3 linked regions of the Priestia megaterium genome follow. The protein of the gene in region 1 binds, or shares a complex with, the protein of each later gene. Links are inferred from orthologs where the notes say so. Each region holds a gene or a part of one and is shown in the gene's direction. Other genes may lie near its edges. The genes, in order: holA, dnaX and holB.

Region 1 (5,978 bases):
CGCTGGAAGAGAAACAGCAGCTCGAAAAGCTAACGATTCATCAAGTTTGTCAACTAGCAGGGCAATTAACTTCTCCTTCAGCTGCTCGCAACCTTCATGCATTTGATTATCAGCAATATTTATACCATCAGTCTATTCATTGGCAGCTTAACGTCAAGAGACTTGATTTGGCAAAATGCCAGCTCCCCACCTTAACTCCACTTACGTACCTTACCTTTATTCTTCAAAAAGGAATTAATTATATTCAACAAAACATGTCGGATCCAGGCGCTGGATTTATGCAGGCACTAATTTACGGCGAGCGTACTGGGATCGAAGAAGAGAGTATCAAGCGCTATCAGCAATTTGGTTTAATACACTTGCTTGCCATATCAGGTCTTCATGTTGGACTGCTGACAGCGATGTGTTTTTATTTGCTTATTCGGATTGGAATAACGCGCGAGCGAGCCATTATGCTTTTACTTTTGCTTCTTCCTGTATACATGGTTTTGGCCGGTGGCAGCGCTTCAGTTGTCCGAGCTGTTTTTATGAGTATGCTGATGCTTATATCGATAAAAATACAAAGAAAAATTCTTTTGGTTGATAGCATCAGCCTTGCTTTTATGAGCATGCTTCTTTTCAAACCGTACTATTTATTTGATGTAGGATTTCAGCTTTCTTTTGCCGTTAGTTTTGCCTTGATTTTATCGAGTCAGACAATTTTACCTCGTTTTCATTCTTCTTTCAGCCAGCTCATGGCTGTTTCAGCGATTGCACAAGTCAGTTCACTTCCTTTATTGTTGTACTATTTTTATGGAGTATCTCTCCTCAGTTTGCCATTAAATATGGTTTTTGTACCGTTGTTTTCTCTTGTTGTATTACCTCTTTGTTTGCTCATTCTTTTTGTTCGTATCATCTTGCCGGGAGTGAGTGAATTGCTGGAGCAAATTCTTCATGTTCTTTTACTTGCTTGTGAAAAATTGCTTGATTTTTTTGAGTGGATTCCCGCTGATTTCGTAACGGGAAAACCCCATATTTTGCTGTTTTTGGGCATGTACCTATGCATTTATGCTTTATTTGTGGCGGTCGAAGCAGGGAAATTTTTCGTTCGCTATATGTTTCTTCTCGCGGCATTGTTAGCCGCACAATGTATGTATCCTTATTTGAATCCAAAAGGAACGGTCACAATGGTCGATGTAGGACAAGGAGACTGCTTTATCATTGAGCTTCCTTATCGAAAAGGCGTGTATATGATCGATACCGGAGGAACCGTTTCATTTCCAAAAGAACCATGGCAAAAACGCCGTTCTTCTTTTGACGTGGGAGAAGACGTACTTGTTCCCTTTTTGCATTCAAAAGGAATGACAAAGGTAGATAAAATGATTATCACACACGGCGATTATGATCACGCAGGGGCGGCACAACATTTATTTTCACAAGTGGCTGTCGGAGAGCTGGTGCTTGGAAAAAAAGCCGAATTAAATGACGTAGAGACTGGCTTGGTGATCGCTGCTCAAAAACAAAGCGTGCCTGTTCAAATTGTTCAACAAGGAGATAGCTGGCAAGAAGGAGGTGTCTTATTTCAGGTTATTTCTCCGACAGGTTTCGAAGAAACGAGCAACAACGGCTCAATTGTAATAGACGCTAAGTTAGGAAATTTAAGATGGCTATTCACCGGAGATTTAGAAAAGGAAGGAGAACAAAGAATATTGAAAGACTTTCCCAACCTTAAAGCAGATGTATTAAAAGTGGGTCATCATGGCAGTAAAACCTCAACTTCAGAAGAGTTTGTTCAACATTTAAACCCTAAAGTAGCGCTTGTTTCAGCGGGGCAAAAAAATCGTTATGGTCATCCCCATCAAGAAATATTAGAGCTTCTGAAAAGCTACGGGGTGTACATTTACCGAACGGATGAAGATGGTGGGGTAATGTATGAATTTACAAAAAAGTCAGGAACGTTTTCGCAGCAACTTCCATAGTCTATAGTAAGAAAAACGAACTGAAAAAGACTGCTAAGAAGCAGCCTTGAAGCAATTTTACGAACCCAAGTAGTGAATCACAGTTGCAATAACAAATAAGGCAGTGAAAAAGCCAAATGAAACACCAAATCCTACGGCAGAATCGACAGCGTCGTTTCGTTTACTTTGGACACTTTCTTCAAATTGGTTCATTAACACCCCTCCTGTTTACAGTATAATCTAACTTTTTTTAAAAATCTAGACAATTTAAAAGCGTTTTCACAAACTGACAACAGTTAACAACTATACTTTATGAGCATGAGGAGAAAATAGAGATAAGGGTTTAATCATTAACAAATAAGTAACCTAGGGCTTATATTGTTGATGTTTATCATAAACTGAGGAATTGTCGTTTTAAGACAATTCCTTTTGTATTGTTGCCAAAAACTCATAACACCTTTACGATAGAAATTGTATTTTGTTTATCAGTAACTATACATAATCAATATAGATGAATAAAAAAAGAGGAGCGTATATACGTTGGCAGTTGATAGCTTAAAAAGTATTACCAAAAATAATATCGCCCCCGTTTATTTAATACACGGGGTTAATGCATTTATGAGTAAAAAGATTAGAGATAAAATCGTCGACTATACGTTGAATGAAGAAGATAAAGAATTTAACTTGTCCCTATACGATTTAGAAGAGACATCGATTGATCAAGTTCTAGAAGATGCTGAAACGCTTCCTTTTTTAGGAGACAAGCGTGTAGTGGTTGCGAAAAATGCAGCATTTTTAACGGCTGAAAAATCAAAAGATAAAGTTGAGCATGATCTGGCAAAACTTCAGCAATATGTCGAACAGCCCCCGTCTTTTTCAACGTTAATTCTTCTAGCCCCTTATGAAAAGCTGGATGAAAGAAAAAAAATAACAAAATTATTAAAAAAACAAGCAGCTTACATCGAAGCGAACGAATTTGGTGAAAAAGAAATGAAGCAGTGGATTCATAATTTGCTTTCAAAAGATGGAGTGAATATGGATGAAGATGCTGAAACGCTGCTTATTCAGCTTGTGGGGCTTAATGTAACGCTTGTGACAAATGAAATTGAAAAAATGGTGTTATACGTTGGACAAGGAGGAGTCATTACAAAAGAAGTAGTGCTTAAGCTTGTGGCAAAAACGCTTGAACAAAACGTATTTACGCTTATTGACGCTGTTATTCAGCGAAAGGTTTCTATCGCTTTAAATATGTATCAGGATTTGCTGCGTAACAACGAAGAGCCTATTAAAATTTTATCTTTGTTAGCGACGCAGTTTCGTTTAATTTATCATACGAAGCAGCTGTCTAGCCAAGGGTACGGTCAGCAGCAAATTGCTCAAACGATTAAAGTTCATCCGTTTCGTGTGAAAATTGCTTTGCAGCAGAGCCGAAGTTTTGAGGAACAGCAGCTTAAAGAAATTTTAAAGGATTTAGCAGAGGCGGATTATGAAATGAAGACGGGGAAAATGGATAAAGCGCTTATTTTACAGCTGTTTTTATTAAAAAGAGCGCAATAAAAAAACGATCCTAATGGGATCGTTTTTGTCTCAATTATGCAGATAAACCGTTAAGTTTTACTGCTAAGCGAGATTTTTGACGAGCTGCAGCATTTTTGTGGATAAGACCAGATTGTGCGGCTTTGTCTAATTTTTTAGAAGCAACAGCAAATGCTGCTTTTGCGTTATCTACATCGTTGTTTTCAACTAAAGCTTCAAAGTTTTTGATTGCAGTACGCATAGCTGATTTAGCTTGAATGTTATGAGCACGGCGAGCTTCAGTAGTTTTTACACGTTTGATAGCTGATTTAATGTTTGGCATCCGTTTCACCTCCCGAAATGATAACAATCGAGATTATATAGAACTCGACATTCTTCACAATAAGAACAAAAGATATTTTATCAAACACAAGGACAGAATGCAATAGCCTTGACAAGGAATTTTATATGACAGACCTCTCTTTAAAAGCTTGTAGCTGATATTGCGCCCTTCCTTCTACTTTTCATTTCTTAAATGCATGAATCTGCCAGTCCTCGGTGACAATAATTTCAACAAAGATTGTCTAGGAGGTTAAGAAATGGAAAAAGAACTTGATTTAAGTCAATATAGCGTGCGCACGGATTTAGCTGTCGAAGCAAAAGACATAGCGTTAGAAAATCAGCCTAAACCGAATAACCAGTCAGAAATCAACGGCGTAATTGTAAAAGAAAAAGAAGAACAAGGTGTCAAAATTTCAATGGTAGAAATTACGGAAGAGGGCGCAGAAGCAATCGGTAAGAAAAAAGGCCGATATGTAACCCTTGAATCGGTAGGCATTCGCGAGCAGGATACTGAAAAGCAAGAGGCTATGGAAGAAGTATTTGCTAAAGAGCTGAATTTTTTTATTAAAAGCCTCAACATTCCAGATGATGCTAGCTGTCTTGTAGTAGGTCTTGGAAACTTAAGTGTGACACCAGATGCGCTTGGACCAAAGGCAGTAGATAATTTGTTGATTACAAGACATTTGTTTGAGTTACAGCCTGAAAGCGTGCAAGATGGCTTTAGACCCGTTAGCGCCATTGTTCCGGGAGTAATGGGAATGACGGGTATTGAGACAAGTGATATTATCTTTGGCGTTGTAAAGAAAGTGAATCCAGATTTTATTATTGCAATCGATGCGCTGGCCGCTCGCTCGATTGAACGGGTAAATGCTACCATTCAAATTTCAGATTCAGGTATTCATCCTGGGTCTGGGGTTGGAAACAAGCGCAAAGAAATCAGTTATGAAACACTTGGCATTCCAGTTATTGCAATAGGTATTCCAACGGTGGTGGATGCTGTGTCCATTACAAGCGATACAATTGACTTTATCCTAAAACATTTCGGCCGAGAAATGAAAGAGCAGGGAAAGCCGTCTAAGTCGCTGCTTCCGTCCGGTATGACGTTTGGAGAAAAAAAGAAGCTCACGGAGGATGATTTACCCAATGAAGAGCAGCGTCAAACGTACCTCGGTATGATTGGCACTCTTCCCGATGAAGAAAAAAGACGTCTTATTCATGAAGTGCTTGCACCTTTAGGTCATAATTTGATGGTTACGCCAAAAGAAGTGGATATGTTTATTGAAGATATGGCTAATGTAGTTGCAGGAGGACTTAACGCTGCTTTGCATCATGAAGTGGACCAAGAGAACTTTGGGGCATATACTCATTAATACGCTTTTAGATGAATGAGTTCTTCAGAATATAGTCATAATGGTTAGTACTACAGAAGATAAAGAAGTAAGGGGCCTAATAATATGATTAAATTTACTTTAAAATCAGTAGTGCTAACTATTTTTTTACTGTTCGTCGTATTTTTAGGAATGCAGACGGCTCAGCAAGGGTTGATTAAAATGAAGGGATATAATGATCCTTCGATTGAACATGTTATTAATGTGTCTAAAACGTCAGATGGTCAGGTGGAAGCTGCTGTTTTAGGTTCAAAAAAAGTTGTGAACATTGATGAAAAACAGCAGCTTTTAGAAAAACGAAAGGCTTTTAACTTTTTCTCCTCGCTAGGTCAAAGTCTAGCAGAAGGCGTGAAAAGTACAATAGGAAAAGCTTTTAAGGCTATCCATCATCTTCTTAATTAAAAGCAGAATCTCTTTCTGCTTTTTTGTATGGAAAAATCCCCAATGGAATGCTTATTGAATGTTGACGAATGTGTTGTTATAATTTAGTTTAGTGTATTTTGCCGATTTTCAGTAGGAGTGAAAAAAATATGGATAGAGAAGCAAGATTGAAACGACAATCGAAAATCAGAAACTTTTCGATTATTGCTCATATAGACCACGGTAAGTCAACATTAGCAGACCGTATTTTAGAAAAAACAAATGCGTTAACACAGCGAGAAATGAAAGCTCAGCTTTTAGATTCGATGGATTTAGAACGTGAACGTGGAATTACCATTAAATTAAATGCTGTGCAGCTTCAATACAAAGCAAAAGATGGAGAAGAGTATACTTTTCATCTAATTGACACACCGGG
Region 2 (6,026 bases), 4.3 Mb from region 1 along the record:
GTGCTTTATTGTCGTATTGAATAGCTACTTTATAACGAGCTGCCAACTCAATAGCTCGTTGAGGACTAATGGCTTTGGCATATTCTCCTCCTGGTTTGTAAGGCAGTGTCCAATCGTAACCGTATAGGTTTTGGCCCATGATAATTTTTGAACTAGGTATTTCAGATACTGCATATTCTAAAACATCACGTACGGGACCAATAGGAGAGACGGCCATAGGAGGCCCACCGCTATATCCCCATTCATATGTCATTGGAACAACGAAGTTAGCAATCTCTCCAATGGCTTTATAATCATGTGCTTCATACCATTTGCCTTTTTGATCTCGACTTGTCTTCGGAGCTAAAGCCACAGACATGAGAAGTTGCTCATCTTGAAGACGCTTTTTTGCTTTCTGTAAGAATGCAATATAGGCTTCTTTATCTGCCGGACGCAAAAATTCGAAGTCAAAGTGAATGTCTCTGAAATTTTGTTCTTTCGCTGTTTTTACAATATTATTTAAGAGCGTATCTTGAACGTCTTTATTAGTTAAAATTGCTCGGCCGACTTCATCACTGAATGCACCGTTTTCAATATTAGCCAATACCATTAAGAAGATGACGTCATTTTCTTTAGCAATAGAACCTAAATTGTTAAGTGGAGGTGCCTTTAGAGAACCGTCTTTTTGCACTTCGAAGTTCGCTGGTCCGAGATAAGTAAGGTATTTTGCATTTTGATTAATCATTTTCTCTGTTTGAGGGGTGATTTTTCGATTGCTTGTTTCAACATACCCTAAAAACTCACCGTTTCTTTTGTTTGGGGAAGGGGGAATTAAGATGCGGCGGCCAGGTGTTAAGGGTGCTGTAACTGAAACATTGTTCGCATTGGCAATAGCCTGATAGCTAACGCCTAATTTTCGTCCTATTTTCCATATAGTGTCCCCAGCTTTTACTGTGTAGTAAGTACCGTTGATGGGAATAACCATAGATTGCCCGATGACGAGTTGATTTGGATTAGGTAATTCATTTGCTCTTATAATCTTTCCTGCGTCAATCCGGAACTGTTTTGCAATACTATATATACTGTCACCTGCTTTAACAGTGTAAATTTGCATAATAAAAAGCCTCCATTTCATATGACTTACTTCCATCATATGAGAAGGCTTTTTACTTAATTCATCAACTCAGTATGTTTGCAAATACGAGCATTTAATACGTTATGCATCATTCTTAAAGCAAAGGTATTGTCTTCATCTGCGTTTGAAGCAATACAATCTTCAGGCACAATTAAATTATACTCACGCATATAAGCATCGTTGGCTGAAAAAAGCACGCATATATTTCCCGCAATTCCTGTTAAAATAAGTGTATGCACATCGAGCTGTGATAGCAAAATATTTAAAGCTGTTCCATAGAAAATAGAATGCTTTGGTTTAATTAAAAAGTAATCAGCGTTCTGTGGTGAAATGTGATGTAGAATGGGTGAACTTACCTCATTTGTGCAGTGTGTTAAAATGGTTTCTAAGTTTGCTTGCCATAGCTTATAGTGGTCATTGACGTAAATAATAGGGATATGTTGAGACGAGGCATATTGTTTTAATTCGGCAATATTTTGAGCGATTATTAAAGATTTTTCAGCAAGTACTTTGCCGTTTTTGAATTGAAAATCGTTTAGCATATCAATAATAATTAAAGCAGTTTTAGCATTCTTCACACAAGGTCTCTCCTTTTCCTGATGTACATAGTAAATAGTTTGACTCAGAAAAAATATAATATGTAAGGTTGGATAAAAAGTGTTAAATGATGAAAAGTATATGAGGTTGGCAATTGATGAAGCATTAAAAGCTAAAGATAAATTAGAGGTTCCTATTGGAGCAGTTATTGTTCAAAATGATGAGGTGATTGCTGCAGCTTATAACTTACGAGAAACAGAACAGCGATCAGTTGCTCATGCGGAACTTTTAGCCATTGATGAAGCATGTAAGAAACTAGGAACATGGAGGTTGGAAGACGCTACGTTATATGTCACCTTAGAACCATGTCCGATGTGTGCAGGTGCTATTGTATTATCAAGAGTGAAAAGAGTTGTGTTTGGCGCTTATGATCCTAAAGGTGGCTGCGCTGGAACATTGTTAAATTTATTAGAGTTTGAAAAGTTTAATCATCAAGCAGAAGTAGTAGGAGGTATGCTAGAAGAAGAATGCGGGAGCCTCTTAACGACTTTTTTTCGTGAGTTACGTCAACGAAAAAAGGCTGGAAAATAGCGCTAAAAAAGTAAGTTTTCCATAGCGGTTGCATTTTTGAATGAAAAGACGTATACTTGTAAATGCATCAACTTGATGCCCAAACTATTGGTTTCAACTTTGCCGTGCTAAGCGGGGAGGTAGCGGTGCCCTGTACTCGCAATCCGCTCTAGCGAGGCCGAATTCCTTCTTGAGGTTAGCTCATCTTAGGGCCTGCCTTAAGTAAGTGGTGTTGACGTTTGGGTCCTATGCAATGGGAATCTGTGAACCCTGTCAGGTCCGGAAGGAAGCAGCAGTAAGCAGAACCTCTCATGTGCCATGGGGTCGCCTGAACCGAGCTAACTGCTTAAGTAACGCCTGGGGTGGCTAATCGACGGAAGGTGCACGGCAGTTATATACATAAGTTTAGTCTACTCTGTGAGAGTAGGCTTTTTATTTTATCTCTTACTATTTTGAAAAAAAACCTCATAATACGCTATAATGAGAACTAATGAATTATATTAAAAGGAGAGGATGTAGTGGCATATCAGGCTCTGTACCGTGTATACCGTCCTCAAAGCTTTAACGACGTAGTCGGTCAACAACATATTATCAAAACACTTCAAAATGCCCTTGTCCAAGAAAAATTTTCGCATGCGTATTTATTTTCTGGGCCTCGAGGGACAGGGAAGACAACAGCTGCTAAAATTTTAGCGAAAGCCGTTAACTGTGAAAAAGCACCCATTGCTGAACCTTGTAATGAATGTGCAACTTGTCGGGGAATTACGGATGGTTCCATTTCTGATGTAATTGAAATTGATGCAGCCTCTAATAATGGAGTCGATGAAATTCGAGATATCCGTGATAAAGTAAAATATGCACCTAGTGCTGTTCGATACAAAGTGTACATTATTGATGAAGTTCATATGCTTTCAATTGGAGCTTTTAACGCTTTGTTAAAAACGTTAGAAGAACCTCCTGCACATGTCATCTTTATTTTAGCTACAACAGAGCCCCATAAAATTCCATTAACGATTATCTCCAGATGTCAGCGCTTTGATTTCAAACGCATTTCGCCAGAAGATATCGTATATCGAATGAAGGAAGTATTAGGTTCTGAAGAGCTAGAAGTAAGCGAGGATGCTCTTTACGAAATTGCGAAAGCTTCAGAAGGCGGCATGCGTGATGCACTTAGTCTTTTAGACCAAGCCATCTCGTATAGTACGGAGAAGGTGAGCTTAGAGGATGTTCTATCCATAACAGGAGCAGTATCACAGTCTTTTATTGTGAAGATCGTCCAAGCTATCTTTAACGAAAACATTGTAGAAGCGCTAGATTCTGTTGAAAGTTTGATCAAAAACGGAAAAGATCCAGCGAGGTTTGTAGAGGACCTCATCTTCTATTATCGTGATGTTCTGCTTTATCAAGCTTCAGAAGAAAATGCATATTTACTTGAAAAAGCAGCGGTTAACGAAGAGTTTAAAGAACTTAGTTCAAAAATGGATAGTGCCTTTATTTATAAAGTCATTGCTGAATTGAACCAAACTCAGCAAGAGATGAAATGGAGCAATCATCCTCGAGTGCTACTTGAAGTAGCTTTAGTAAAATTAGCTCAAAGTTCTACAAATCAAGAGGGTGCTCTTCCATATCAAGACATTTTGCAAAAAATGAATCAAATGGAAGCAGAACTGCAGCAGCTAAAAGAAAAAGGCATTCAAGTTGATCATACAGCTCAGGCAGCGCAAACAGAGAAAAAACAGACAAGACAGTCAAGAAGTCAGTACAAAACGCCTGTTGGAAAGGTAAATGAAGTTTTAAAAAATGCCACTCGGCAGAATTTAGAAACCATTAAGCGATCTTGGGCGCAGGTATTAGACACATTGAAACAACAAAATAAAGCTTCACATGCAGCGTTGTTATCTAACAGTGAACCGGTTGCGTCTTCAGATCAATCATTTATACTTAAATTCAAATATGAAATTCATTGCAAAATGGCTTCTGAAAATAACAACAATGTACGTGATAATTTAGAGAATATCTTATATACTTTAATTGGCAGCAAGCGTGAAATGGTTGCAATTCCAGAAAGTGAATGGGATAAAGTAAGAGAAGAGTTTCTTCAAGGACAGCAAAGTGATGGGTCATCAGGTCAACCACAGGAGGAAGACCCCGTGGTTGCAGAAGCGAAAAAGCTATTTGGAGAAGACTTAATCGAAATTCAAGAGTAAATTTAGGAGGAATGTTCATATGATGAAAGGCATGGGCAATATGCAAAAAATGATGAAACAAATGCAAAAAATGCAAAAAGATATGCAAAAAGCGCAGGAAGAGTTAGCTGAAAAAACTGTTGAAGGTACAGCTGGCGGTGGAATGGTAACAGTTGTGGTTAACGGTCAGAAACAAGTAATTGATGTAAATATTAAAGAGGATGTAGTAGATCCTGAAGATATTGAAATGCTACAAGATTTAGTACTAGCAGCAACAAATGACGCATTAAAACAAATGGACGATTTAACAAATAACACAATGGGTCAATTTACAAAAGGTTTAAATATTCCAGGACTTTAATAAGGTGGTTGCCACGTGCATTATCCAGAACCAATATCAAAGCTTATAGATAGTTTTATGAAGTTACCCGGCATTGGTCCAAAAACAGCTGTTCGCTTAGCGTTCTTTGTTTTATCTATGAAAGAAGATACGGTATTAGATTTTGCAAAAGCATTAGTTAATGCGAAGCGAAATTTAACCTATTGTTCAGTTTGTGGGCATATCACAGATCAAGATCCTTGCTACATTTGTCAAGATCAGCGTAGAGAGCGCAGTGTGGTGTGTGTCGTGCAAGACCCTAAAGATGTCATTGCAATGGAGAAAATGAAAGAATATAACGGCTTGTATCATGTCCTGCATGGCGCAATTTCACCTATGGAAGGAATAGGGCCTGAAGATATCAAAGTACCAGAGTTATTAAAAAGACTTCAAGATGATGAGATTCAAGAAGTGATTTTAGCTACTAACCCGAATATAGAGGGCGAAGCTACGGCTATGTATATCTCTAGGCTCTTAAAGCCGACAGGAATTAAAATTACTAGAATTGCTCATGGGTTACCCGTCGGAGGAGACCTTGAGTACGCGGACGAAGTAACATTATCTAAAGCCCTAGAAGGTAGAAGAGAAGTATAACGAGGTACTTGCATATGTTTTTTAAACGAAAAGGTTGGCTACGCAAAGAGTACGATGATGAATTTGTGAAGACTTTTATGCAAGTAAAGCAGGAATGGAGTCACAAAACTTCAATGGTAGAAAGAAGTGTAGATCCTTCAGAAGAGGTAATGGTAGATATTCGATTAGCCAAAATGAAGTATCTTTTTCTATTAAAAGAAGCCAAACATCGAAATATTTCAATTAACAGGATGTCATAGAGGCATCCTGTTTTGTTGTCTTTATAAAATAAGGATTTCCTTCCGTGAAATAGTGCTTTTTTTGAATGCTTGGACATATATATAAGGTAACTTATCTGCTTTAAGAAGGAGGCAACATGCTAAATCATCCTATTGTAGTTGTGTCTTTTTTAATAGGGCTAATCATTCTACTCTTAGTAACAGGTGGTGTTGAAAAAATGCTTCGAGTCATTGGAAATTTATCGATTAAGCTTATTATTGGCGTTTTGCTGCTTTTCTTTATTAACATCTTTGGCGTACAGTTCGGTATTCATATTCCTATTAATTTCCCCACAGCTATTGTTTCAGCTATTTTAGGTATTCCAGGAATAGCTGCCCTACTTGTTATTAATAATTTCATATTATAATTTGGAAGAATATCCAAAATA
Region 3 (5,366 bases), 4.3 Mb from region 1 along the record:
AATACAAGATGGCTATAACATTGTATTAACAAGAGAGCCTGGAGGCATACGAATTGCTGAACAAATTCGTGAAATCATCTTAAATCCATCTAACACGGAAATGGATGCCAGAACAGAAGCACTTCTTTACGCTGCGGCTAGGAGACAACATCTTGTAGAAAAAGTGATTCCTGAGCTAAATAAAGGGAATATAGTATTATGTGACCGTTTTATTGATAGCTCACTTGCTTATCAAGGAAATGCGCGGGGGATAGGTGTAGAAGATATTTTTGCTATCAATCAATTTGCTATTGAGCAAACGATGCCACAGGCCACTTTATATTTTGATATTGAGCCTGAGGTAGGATTAGAAAGAATTAATAAAGGTCGAAAAGATGAGATTAATCGATTAGATTTAGAATCCTTAGACTTTCATTACAAAGTACGAGATGGATATCTATCTCTTTTGAGTCAATTTCCAGAGCGTATTCGCCGAATTGATGCAAATCAATCCATTGAAAAGGTCTGTGAAGAAGCTTATAAACAGATACAATTGATTTTAAAATAAATACAGATGATTGTTATTCTTGCTATACTATTCTTAACAATAAAGTAAAATGAGGTGTTATTCATGAAATTAGTAATGGCCGTTATTCAAGATTCAGATAGCTCAAAGCTTTTAAATGCACTTGTAGAAAGAGGATTTCGTTCAACCAAATTATCAAGTACGGGCGGATTTTTAAAATCAGGGAATACAACAATTATGATTGGTACAGATGATCATAAAGTAGATGAAGTACTTGATATTATTAAGGGCCAATGTGAAAACCGCAGACAGATGATTTCTCCTGTGGCACCGATGGGTGGTAATGCAGATTCATACATTCCGTATCCTGTTGAAGTTGAAGTGGGCGGAGCTACAGTATTCGTACTACCAGTAGATCAATTTCATCAATTTTAAGAGAGAAGATTTTAAATAGAAAGTGATGATTGAATGGGAAATACATGGGAACAGCTTGAAGCTCTTCAGCCGAACGTATTAAAGATTTTGCAAAACAGCTTACTTAAAGAGCGAGTTGCTCATGCTTATTTATTTGAAGGAAGCAAAGGAACAGGTAAAAAACAAATTAGTTTTTTGTTTGCTAAAGCACTGTTTTGCCAAAATCCAGTTAATCATAGGCCATGCCATGAGTGCAGTAACTGCCGGCGAATTGATTCAGGTAATCATCCAGATATTCACTTGATTGAGCCAGCTGGTTTATCGATTAAAAAAGAGCAAATTCAATTCTTGCAATCAGAATTCACAAAAACCGGTGTTGAATCTAATAAAAAGTTATATATTGTGAATCATGTTGATAAAATGACAGTAAGCGCAGCAAATAGTTTACTGAAATTTTTAGAAGAGCCTGGCAACGGAACTTATGCAATTTTATTAACAGAAAATATACAGCGCTTATTAGATACGATTATCTCACGTTGCCAAGTAATATCATTTCGATCTCTTACACCAGAACAGTTAGCTGAAAAACTAGTAGAAAATGGCCTTTCCGCAGTAGATGCGTCCATCTTGTCTAATTTAACAAACAGCATTGATGAAGCAATTGAATTAAGTAAAGATGAATGGTTTGGACTTGCAATAAAGTTAGTGATACAATTATATGAAGTGTTAACAACGAGACCTCAACAAGCTCTTCTTTTTATTCATGAAAAGTGGGTAACACATTTTAAAGAAAAAGAACAAGCTCATATTGGTTTAACTTTATTGATGCTTCTTTACCGTGATTTGTTGACGCTGCAAGTTGGACAAGAGTCTAAAATCGTCTATCGTCATAAAATAGAAGAATTAAAACAGCAAGCTCTTCAGACAACGCAGGAAAAAGCGATTTATCGCTTAGAGGTTATCTTGAAGGCCAAAAATAAATTAAATTCAAATATGAATCTACAGTTATTAATGGAACAGCTGGTGTTGGATTTGCAGGAGGGATAAAAGCTTGTATGATGTAGTAGGCGTTCGCTTTAAAAAAGCGGGAAAAATATATTATTTTGACCCTGGAGAACTTACAATTCCAGATGGTGAGTTTGTTATTGTAGAAACAGTTCGTGGTGTTGAATTTGGCAGAGTGGTTATTAACAAAAAGCAAGTAAGTGAACATGATGTCGTGCTTCCTTTGAAAAAAGTAATCCGCATTGCTGAACAAAAAGACAGGCTGATTGTGGATGAAAATAAACAAGCTGCTAGAGAAGCGTATGACGTATGCGTGCAAAAAATTCAATCACACGATTTAGATATGAAGTTAGTAGATGTAGAATATACGTTTGATCGTAATAAAGTCATTTTTTATTTTACAGCAGACGGCCGTATTGATTTTAGAGAGCTAGTTAAAGATTTAGCTGCTATTTTCCGTACGCGAATTGAGCTTCGTCAAATTGGTGTACGAGACGAGGCAAAACTGTTGGGTGGGATAGGTCCTTGTGGACGTATGCTATGTTGCTCAACGTTTTTAGGTGATTTTGAGCCGGTTTCTATTAAGATGGCCAAAGACCAAAACCTATCGCTTAATCCAACGAAAATTTCTGGTTTATGCGGACGTTTGATGTGTTGTTTAAAATATGAAAATGATGAGTATGAAACGGCAAAAGAACAGCTTCCTGATATAGGCTCAACAATTAAAACTTCAGATGGTTCAGGACGTGTAGTAGGTTTGAATATTTTGGAAAGAATTATTCAAGTGGAACTGTCAGATCACGAACAAATTTTAGAGTATACTCTGGATGAGATCAATAATGAAGGTGCTGTTTCGTTTCAAGCCACAGATTAACGAGGTGGGCAAAGGTGGATAAAAAAGAGATTTTTGATTCGGTGACAAACATGGAGGAACAAATTGGTCATTTATATAAGCAGTTAGGTGAGTTGAAAGAGCATCTTGCTGAGCTAATTGAAGAAAATCATCATCTGCAAATAGAAAATGATCATTTGCGCCGTCGCCTTGACCAGACAAACTTCGAAACGAAGCTGAAAAATAGACATTCAAAAGCAAGCGCTCAAACAAAAGAGCAAAAACAAATTGATATCGGAGAAGGATATGACAATTTGGCTCGCCTTTACCAAGAGGGTTTTCATATTTGTAACATTCATTATGGAAGTGTGCGTAAAGATGGAGACTGTTTGTTTTGCTTGTCATTTTTAAATAAAAAGTAACAACACCTCTCCCTTTTGGAGAGGTTCTTTTTATGAGTAAAAGATGTAAATAATAGATGTACAAGGAGAAGAACGATTATGGTTGAGTTATATGGAGATGAACGTTTAGATTATCTATTAGCCGATGAGGAAATGCGCATTATTCAAAGTCCATCTGTCTTTTCCTTTTCATTGGATGCTGTGCTTTTATCTCACTTTGCTTATGTCCCAATTCGTAAAGGCAACTTGGTTGATTTATGTTCAGGAAACGGTGTAATCCCACTGTTTTTATCTAAACGAACAAAGGGAAAAATCATTGGTGTAGAAATTCAAGAGCGGCTACATAGTATGGCACAAAGAAGTATTGCGTATAATCAGCTGGATGGGCAGATTAAAATGATACATGGTGATTTAAAAAATGCACCTCAAGAACTGGGTTATGGAAAATATGATGTTGTAACATGTAATCCTCCTTATTTCACCACATCCAATAAAGAAGAAATAAATGAAAACGAACACTTTGCAATCGCTCGCCACGAAATTCATTGTTCGTTGGAAGATGTGATTAGAGCCAGTAGTCAACTAGTTAAGCAAGGCGGAAAAGTAGCATTGGTTCACCGTCCAGGGAGACTATTAGATATCGTTACGTTAATGAGGCAATACCGTTTAGAGCCAAAGAGACTTCAGTTTGTCTATCCTAAAGATGGGAAAGAAGCAAATACACTTTTAATTGAAGGTACGAAGGATGGAAGTCCAGATTTAAAGATTCTTCCTCCGCTGGTGGTCTACCAAGATAATGATGAATACACGGACGAATTAAAAAGGATTTTATATGGAACAGAATAATCATTATTTTTATGTAGTTGAATGCAAGGACTGTACGTATTACGCTGGTTACACGAATAATTTGCAAAAACGTATTTCTGTCCATAATGAAGGGAAAGGGGCAAAATATACGAGAGCAAGAAGGCCTGTTTCATTAATTTGGCATGAGGTGTTTACTTCTAAAACAGAAGCTATGCAAAAAGAGTATTGGTTCAAACAGTTAAGCAGAATGCAAAAACAGGCTTACATTCGAAGGGAGCAAGAAAAGCAGAATGAAATCACAAAAAAGTTATGATGTATCGAATGAACGAGGCGTTTTATATTTAGTTCCCACTCCTATTGGAAACTTAGAGGATATGACATTTCGTGCGATTCGAATTTTAAAAGAAGTTGATTATATTGCCGCAGAAGATACGAGACAAACGAAAAAACTATGTAACCACTTTGAAATCGATACGCCTATTACAAGTTATCATGAACATAATAAACATACAAAAAGTGAACAGCTGTTAAGCGACTTGGACAGTGAAAAAAATATTGCTTTAGTAAGCGACGCGGGTATGCCCTGTATTTCAGATCCTGGTTATGAGTTAGTGGTAGCTGCCGTTAAAGAAGGATATACGGTTGTTCCGCTGCCGGGGCCTAACGCAGCATTAACAGCTTTAATTGCTTCTGGTCTACCTACAGGGCAGTTTTATTTCTATGGATTTTTAAACAGAAATAAAAAACAGCGTAAAGAACAGCTTCAAGAGCTTCAGTATATTAAAGAAAGCATGATATTTTATGAAGCCCCTCATCGATTAAAAGAAACGCTAAAGAGTATAGAAGAAATTTTAGGGAACCGATCTATTGTGTTATGTAGAGAGTTAACCAAACGCTATGAAGAATTTTTAAGAGGAAGCGTATTAGAAGCAATTGAATGGACAAATGCCACAGATATTAGAGGGGAATTCTGCTTAATTCTTGAAGGGACAAATGAAGAAGCGCCAGATGAAAGTAATCTATGGTGGGAACAGCTCACCATTATCGAGCACGTTGATCACTATGTAGAAGAAGGACTTTCAAACAAAGAAGCGATTAAGCAAGTGGCAAAAGACCGAGATGTATCAAAACGAGACATTTATAGTGAATATCACGTACATTAAAAAAAGCTGTCTATCATAGACAGCTTTTCGTTTTATTTAGAAGCTTGTAAAGAATCTTGAAGTTCTTTCATGATTTGTTCTGCACCTTCACGGCTTAGAATTAATTTGCCGCTAGCAAGTTGAATGTTATCATCAGATACTTCACCTGTTACTTGGCAAGTCATGTTTGGTTTATATTTTTTTAAGATGATGCGCTCTTCATCTACATAGATTTCTAGAGCATCTTTCTCTGCAATTCC

What was found.
Region 2: holA (region 1) and dnaX share a complex: the UniProt entries of both Bacillus subtilis proteins name them as parts of the DNA clamp loading complex. The link is inferred for Priestia megaterium from one-to-one orthologs.
Region 3: holA (region 1) and holB share a complex: the UniProt entries of both Bacillus subtilis proteins name them as parts of the DNA clamp loading complex. The link is inferred for Priestia megaterium from one-to-one orthologs.

The regions. Positions count from the first base shown.
Region 1 is NZ_CP023317.1:4,325,530-4,331,507, reverse strand. Bases 1,685-4,485 are described here. They hold holA (DNA polymerase III subunit delta), read left to right. Parts: upstream 1,685-2,477; coding sequence 2,478-3,494; downstream 3,495-4,485. Other genes in these bases: gpr (GPR endopeptidase), read left to right, coding at 4,052-4,485; rpsT (30S ribosomal protein S20), read right to left, coding at 3,529-3,795; CEQ83_RS22180 (YqzM family protein), read right to left, coding at 2,016-2,150; CEQ83_RS22185 (DNA internalization-related competence protein ComEC/Rec2), read left to right, coding at 1,685-1,958. Also shown: more of CEQ83_RS22185, read left to right, coding at 1-1,684; more of gpr, read left to right, coding at 4,486-5,164; CEQ83_RS22160 (YqxA family protein), read left to right, coding at 5,249-5,584; lepA (translation elongation factor 4), read left to right, coding at 5,713-5,978. UniProt on the Bacillus subtilis protein: Part of the beta sliding clamp loading complex, which hydrolyzes ATP to load the beta clamp onto primed DNA to form the DNA replication pre-initiation complex.
Region 2 is NZ_CP023317.1:23,565-29,590, forward strand. Bases 2,235-5,083 are described here. They hold dnaX (DNA polymerase III subunit gamma/tau), read left to right. Parts: upstream 2,235-2,739; coding sequence 2,740-4,428; downstream 4,429-5,083. Other genes in these bases: tadA (tRNA adenosine(34) deaminase TadA), read left to right, coding at 2,235-2,242; CEQ83_RS00130 (YbaB/EbfC family nucleoid-associated protein), read left to right, coding at 4,448-4,768; recR (recombination mediator RecR), read left to right, coding at 4,784-5,083. Outside these bases: CEQ83_RS00105 (glycoside hydrolase family 18 protein), read right to left, coding at 1-1,093; CEQ83_RS00110 (cysteine hydrolase family protein), read right to left, coding at 1,150-1,692; more of tadA, read left to right, coding at 1,772-2,234; more of recR, read left to right, coding at 5,084-5,380; CEQ83_RS00140 (YaaL family protein), read left to right, coding at 5,395-5,619; CEQ83_RS00145 (pro-sigmaK processing inhibitor BofA family protein), read left to right, coding at 5,736-6,005. UniProt on the Bacillus subtilis protein: Part of the beta sliding clamp loading complex, which hydrolyzes ATP to load the beta clamp onto primed DNA to form the DNA replication pre-initiation complex.
Region 3 is NZ_CP023317.1:31,991-37,356, forward strand. What follows is about bases 1-2,969. They hold holB (DNA polymerase III subunit delta'), read left to right. Parts: upstream 1-973; coding sequence 974-1,966; downstream 1,967-2,969. Other genes in these bases: tmk (dTMP kinase), read left to right, coding at 1-547; CEQ83_RS00165 (cyclic-di-AMP receptor), read left to right, coding at 611-940; CEQ83_RS00175 (PSP1 domain-containing protein), read left to right, coding at 1,971-2,798; yabA (DNA replication initiation control protein YabA), read left to right, coding at 2,813-2,969. Also shown: more of yabA, read left to right, coding at 2,970-3,178; CEQ83_RS00185 (tRNA1(Val) (adenine(37)-N6)-methyltransferase), read left to right, coding at 3,257-4,003; CEQ83_RS00190 (GIY-YIG nuclease family protein), read left to right, coding at 3,990-4,277; rsmI (16S rRNA (cytidine(1402)-2'-O)-methyltransferase), read left to right, coding at 4,255-5,127; CEQ83_RS00200 (transition state genes transcriptional regulator AbrB), read right to left, coding at 5,160-5,366. UniProt on the Bacillus subtilis protein: DNA polymerase III is a complex, multichain enzyme responsible for most of the replicative synthesis in bacteria.